DNA from 2 places in the Solibacillus sp. FSL W7-1436 genome. Region 1 is predicted to be linked to the other one. Evidence: riboswitches for the same ligand, from Rfam matches in the RefSeq annotation. Region 1 holds a riboswitch; the other holds the start of a gene.
What was found. A riboswitch is a leader RNA that binds a small molecule or an ion and turns the genes downstream of it on or off. The one in region 1 is predicted to bind FMN.

Region 1 (3,262 bases):
CAGCATACCCACTTCAAATGCCGGTACACTTCCGATCAACGCATTATACCCATCAATTATACTAATAAAGAATACGAGTAAAATTGCCCCCGCAAATACAGGCTTTTTGTAGTTAAATAGCGGTCCTGCAAGCGCCAGTATAATTAACACAATTGCCAGCGGGTAAAGGAACATCAATACTGGAATTGCATATGTAATAATATTCGTTAACCCAAAGTTCGCAATGATAAACGATACAACACATAGCGCCACTACAAATGTTTTATAACTGACTTTCGGAAACACTTCATGGAAAAATTCACTGCATGAAGTGATGAGCCCGATACTCGTTTTCAAACAGGCAAGGACAATAATAATCGCCAACAAAATTGCGCCGTATGAACCGAAGTAATGATCAGCTACTGCAGCAAAAATTTGTCCTCCATTATCAAATGTTCCTATTGCCGTTACACTTGATGCCCCCATATAAGCAATCAGCCCGTATATCAGCATCATCAGTGCCATTGCAAAAATACCTGATTTCCAAGTCGCTTTTGCAATTTCCTTCTTATCTGTAATCCCCGTCCGCTTTATCGCATTGATGACAACAATACCGAACGCAAGAGAAGCAAGCGCATCCATCGTATTATAGCCTTCTTTAAAACCTGTCATAAACGACTCGCTAATATAGGTTCCGGCAGGTTCAACGAATTTCCCCATCGGAGAAAACAGACTAATTCCGATTAATACAAATAAAAAGATTAAAAATGCCGGCGTTAGGTACTTGCCGATAATGTCCATTATTTTCGCCGGATTTAACGAAAAGTAAAAAACAACCGCGAAGAATATAAAACTGAACACCGCAAGCCACAATGTCGTCTGCGAAGGATCGATAAACGGTTCAAATCCAACAACAAACGGTACTGTTGCTGTACGCGGGATTGCAAAAAATGGTCCGATCGTCAAGTAAAGCGCCAATGCAAAAAACAAACCAAACATTGGATGTACTTTACTTGCCAAATCACGCAATCCATTACTACCCGACAATCCGATTGCCAGAATTCCTAAAAACGGCAAACCAATTGCCGTAACTAAAAAGCCAATTAGCGCAAACCAATAGTTCGTCCCTGCCAATTGCCCCATCTGAATCGGAAATATTAAATTTCCTGCTCCAAAAAACATCCCAAACAGCATCGTTCCGATCACTGCATAGGTTGAAAATGGTATTTTCTTGTCCATCATATTCTCTCCTAAGATGTCATTTCATGGTGTTATAATGAAACGTCCAAATTTTCTTAACAATGTACAATATCATATCAGCACTATAACAGAATGACAATAGTAATAGTAAATATAAAAGGAGCGATGTCATAAAGTTATCACTTTTATGACATCGCTCCATCATTTATTATTTAATTTAAGCGGAATATTGTCTGCGCTGATTTTCAATCCAAACACGCATTGTACGGTAAAGCATCGTCACAACAACAAACATCATAATCCCTTTAACAATATTAAACGGTAAAATACCCAACACGATCGTTTCGTACATATTATATTCGAAGCCTAGTAAATACGTGTACAGCGGTAAGAACGCCACGTAGTTTAATGCCGCCATTCCAAGTGACATTACAACTGTTGATACAACCAAGCCTGTCATTAACCCTTTTGCAGAAGGGAATTTTCTATAAATATAGTAAGCCGGTAAAATGAATAATACACCTGTAGCGAAGTTAGCCATATGTCCTACCGGAATTCCTTCAGGAGCCCCTGTGTAAATCCAGTCAAGCACATTTTTAACCAATTCAACCAGGATACCCGCAACAGGTCCCATCGTAATTGCCGCAATCAATGCTGGCACATCACTGAAATCAATTTGTAAAAATACCGGGAACCATGGTAGTGGGAAGTTTAACAACATCAGTACAAATGAAACCCCACTCAGCATTGCGATCGTTACGAATGTTCGTAACTTCAAACTTCTTTTTTGCATATAAATCTCTCCTCTTTGCTGATTCCATCTCGCAAGAAGAAAGGACGTATCAAATCATTTCATGAAAAAACCCCTATGCTAAAATAGAGCATAAGGGAGAAATAGGCACACTTAAATAAAGGGTCTATCTGTGCATTTGCAGCTATTCCTGATTTTTGTAACCGAAAGATATTCCGTTAACAAATAAGGAATTTCAAAATAAGTACTGCAAAGCACGGCATTTTCAAAAAATGACGACCGTACCTTCACCTTCTCCCATCCAGACTATACTGTCGGCTTTGGAATCGCACCAAATCCTGCACACAAAAAGTGGCTCGCGGGCTCGAAAAGTTCGACATAACATCCTCCAAGTAAATGGTCAGAAGTTATAACTTTAATTACCGCCGGTCGGGAGTTACACCCTGCCCCGAAGATGAATCAATATGAAATTATGTAGCAATTACCTTGCTATAACTATTATTATATATAAAAAAAAGGAATTGTAAAGCCCATTGCTTACAATTCCTAGTAAAATTATTTGAATTATTGAAATTCATAGTGGATCCGGTTTGCCGCAACCGGCTTCTCTACTGGTTTAGTGAAGTCAAAACCGCCCCATTGTTCCTGAACAATATTTTCAAATTGAACCTGTTTTTCGAAACTTGCCGCTGTCATTATCAGCCCTTCAATCATTCGCATTGCTTGGGCAGGTTCATAATCCTCCAAGTTTAAAGGTTCTTCAAATGTAATCGTAACGATCGACTCAGCGTCTTCAACTTTTAAATAGACACCCGGCAATATAACTGTTCTGTATATATCATTCGCTTCCACCGTCATATTTTTGACTGCTTCCTGCACATCTTTAAAGCTCATTCGGAAATTCGGACTTAAATAGACCGCCCCATCCCGCATCTGATACATAAAATAATTATATTGCGCGTTCTCATCGTTTAAGAGAAACGGTTCATCCACATCGCCGACATGGTCAAAGTAAATCGGCTTTCCGGCCTTGTTTTCAATTTGCACGTCCATATATGCATCGCTGAAAGTATCGACAAGGGAACCGAGGTAATTTGATAAGGAAGCTGTTCCCGCATCATACTGGTGATCCTCCGGCAGTGTATGAACAAGCCTGTTCCCTTCCTCATGCAATTCACCTTTGTAAGGATGATATTCATTAAATCCGAGAGACTGTTCGTCAAGCAGCGGACTGAATGTGTTATAAAGTTCCAGCTTCGTCGGATTTTCTGTACCCGTTTTTTCGGCAACAATTTCATTTGGAATCAATATGCTTACAGGTACACTTTCCGC
Region 2 (3,262 bases), 710 kb from region 1:
CGGCACCCATGCTGTATCGATGTTTGCTTCGTCTACACCGTGACGTTTTAAGCCGTCAATTGCACCGCTTAATAATTTATCGTTAATGAATTCATTGAATCGTCCAACGACAATTCCGATTTTTAAATCTGTTCCCACTAATTGTGCTTCAAATGTTTTTCCCATTTTAATTGCTCCTTTTTATACCGATACGGCAGTTAATTTTATATATTGAACTAAGTCTTCGATTGTAATAAATTTCAGGTTATGTTTTTGTGCAAGCATTTCGAGCTGCGGCATGCGGGCCATTGAACCGTCTTCGTTCATAATTTCACAGATGACTGCGACTTCATTCGAACCGCATAGCTTCGCCAGATCAACGCCTGCTTCCGTATGTCCGCGGCGTTCCACCACGCCTCCCTGTTTAGCAATAAGCGGGAATACATGGCCCGGGCGATGAAAATGCTCCGGTTCTGTTGCTGGGTCCAGTAATGCCAGCATCGTTTTAGAACGCTCATATGCACTTATACCTGTTGTTGTCTCGATATGATCGATACTAATCGTAAAAGCCGTTTGATATGTATCGGTATTGCTTTGCACCATTGGATGAAGAGAAAGCCTTTCTGCAATTGCAGAAGAAATGGGCGTACAAATCAATCCTCTTCCGTAAAGTGCCATGAAATTAACATTTTCCGGTGTAGCGAATTCTCCTAAAACTAGAAAATCTCCTTCATTTTCACGGTTTTCGTCATCTGACACAATGATAATCTCGCCGTTTTTCAATGCCTGAATTGCTTCTTCAATTGTATTCATTTGTCACCACTCCTTTAAAATCCTGTACGTTGCAAAAAGTCCATCGTAATCGTACTTTCCGTTTGATTTTGTAAATGTTTTTTTACATATTTTCCGATTAAATCTGTTTCAATGTTCACAACATCTCCCGGCTTTTTATAGCCTAATACAGTCTGATCATACGTATGCGGGATTAAGGAAATGGTAATGAATGTGTCTGTTACATCAAAAATGGTTAAACTCGTGCCGTCAACTGTAATGGAGCCCTTTTTAATACATTCTGCAATCAGATGCTTTTCCATTGCCAGATCAATATAAACTGCATTTGCGACAGGTCTCTTACGCTGAATTGTTGCAGTTCCATCAACATGACCTGAAACAATATGTCCGCCGAAACGACCATTTGCCGACATTGCCCGTTCCAGATTGACAGGCATACCTGCCGCTAATTGCTGGAGACTCGTTGCTTTGACGGTTTCCGGCATCACATCTGCCAAAAATACTGCTTTTGAGAATTGCTTCACTGTCAGACAGACACCATTAACGGCAATGCTGTCCCCGAGTTGGACATCCTCTAAAATTTTGCTTGCGCGAATGGCTAGTTCCATCGCTTGTGTGGACTGGCTGATCGATTCAACCGTACCAAGTTCTTCAATGATTCCTGTAAACATCCTGCTCACCTCTTTTTAATAATAAAAAAGAACCCCGATTGAAGTCGGAGTTCGATGAGAGGAAAATTGAGCATCATCAAATAAGCTTTTTGAATGTATTTTTCAAAAAACTGCTGACATTGCTTCCTTCTCCCATCCAGACTATAACTGTCGGCTTTGGACTCGCACCAAATCCTGCACACAAAGTGGCTCACGGGCTTAGAGATAAACTCATCACCGTCGATTGGGAATTTCACCCGACCCCGAAGGAAAATATTATTTTCAGTGGAAATAAAAAAATCCCGTCACAAGGCGCGACAGGAAAAGTGTATAGCAAAAAATCACATTTAAAATCAACTTTTAAAAATGTGCTGCTATTCCTTCTCCCATCCAGACTATAACTGTCGGCTTTGGATTTGCACCAAAATCCTGCACACAAAAAGTGGCTCACGGGCTTAGAGATAAACTCATCACCGTCGATTGGGAATTTCACCCGACCCCGAAGGAAATTATTTTATTTGAAAATTATTGTAACATAAATACATTAAAAAGCTAATAGTATTTTAGCCCCTACTCACTTTTTATTCCATCAACCTTTTTACCTCTGACGTCTATAAAATTAAAAAAATTTGAAACTTTGCAAAAGGAAATCCGTAGAATAATATACAGAATATTACATAAAAAAGAAAGGAGTAAATTGCGGGCTGTACTATGATTAGAAATTATCCGTTAAAATCTCATTATTTGCTTGATAGCTTCTTTCAAGTTATTAAAATCAGCAATATAGTGTCGGATAATCTTCAGTAATATAAATACTCAAAACACCTTTTACACCCTATAAAGAATCATTAAGCGTTAATGATAATGGAGGCTTTTATGGCGAATAATTCACAGTCGAATAAATACTTTATCTTTCTGGAACTATTGTTTTATGCAGCTTTACCATATGCGATATGGAAATTTGGACGAGAGCCTTTTGGTGACTATGCCGCAATGCTGCTGTCCACTGTTCCCGGAATCATTTATACGGTTTACCGCTTTGCAAAAGATCGGCAATTCAATGTGACGGGCTTGTTTATTTTAGGTTCGATGCTTATAGGTACAACGGTTGATCTGTTGTCGGGTTCCGCGGAACAAATGATTTGGAACAATGTTTATTTAGGTCTTATTTATACATTTTTCTATATCATTTTATTGATTATAAAAAAACCTTTTCCTTTGTATGTTGCAGTTGATTTTGCTTATTTGCAGGGCTATGCACGAAAGGACAGCAAGGCATTATTTTTTCAAAAAGGGATTTTTGGATGGTTTCAGCTCATTCAGATTGTATTCATAATTCGAGGGCTTGTCATGGCGGGAATTACAGTCTTTTTGCTACGAAAATACGGAATTGACAGCTATGGTGATATGCTGATTTATAAACGAGCAGCAAGTTGGGTATTCTCCGGAATTGTAATGGGAATGTTCTTTTACATCAATGTCATTGTACAAAAATATACGAACCGAATACAGGAAAAGAATGATGAAAAGCTTCCGGAATCTGAAGTTGTAGCGGAGTAAATCTTGTGAAAGGGTGATGGAAATGACTAACATTGCAAATAAAAAAGAGTGTCCAAAATGCGGTAGCACGGATTTAGGCAGAGGCAAACATAGCGGGTACAGTGTCATGGCACCTGTTAATAAAATGAGTTTGGGAAGCAATATCGAATATATCATTTGTACCGATTGCGGGTTTATTATTGAGGGCTATGTTGTAAAGCCAGAGAAATTTAAAGGGACTTTTTAACAGGATATGGATGATGGTGCGAACGGTTGGAATAGCGGCTTTTCGCACTTTTTTA

Region 2: it holds a riboswitch for FMN, as region 1 does, so the genes downstream of both, ribE (riboflavin synthase) here and MKX73_RS13200 (ECF transporter S component) in region 1, are expected to answer to the same signal.

Annotation. Positions count from the first base shown of each region.
Region 1 covers NZ_JBBOWV010000001.1:2,691,958-2,695,219, reverse strand. The annotation lists gene brnQ (branched-chain amino acid transport system II carrier protein) at 1-1,218, opposite strand, end outside; gene MKX73_RS13200 (ECF transporter S component) at 1,397-1,972, opposite strand; FMN riboswitch at 2,216-2,390, opposite strand; gene MKX73_RS13195 (hypothetical protein) at 2,495-3,262, opposite strand, start outside.
Region 2 covers NZ_JBBOWV010000001.1:3,400,976-3,404,237, forward strand. The annotation lists gene ribH (6,7-dimethyl-8-ribityllumazine synthase) at 1-165, opposite strand, end outside; gene ribB (3,4-dihydroxy-2-butanone-4-phosphate synthase) at 181-792, opposite strand; gene ribE (riboflavin synthase) at 807-1,442, opposite strand; FMN riboswitch at 1,563-1,696, opposite strand; FMN riboswitch at 1,796-1,932, opposite strand; gene MKX73_RS16795 (VC0807 family protein) at 2,298-2,981, shown strand; gene MKX73_RS16800 (transcription initiation factor TFIIIB) at 3,004-3,207, shown strand.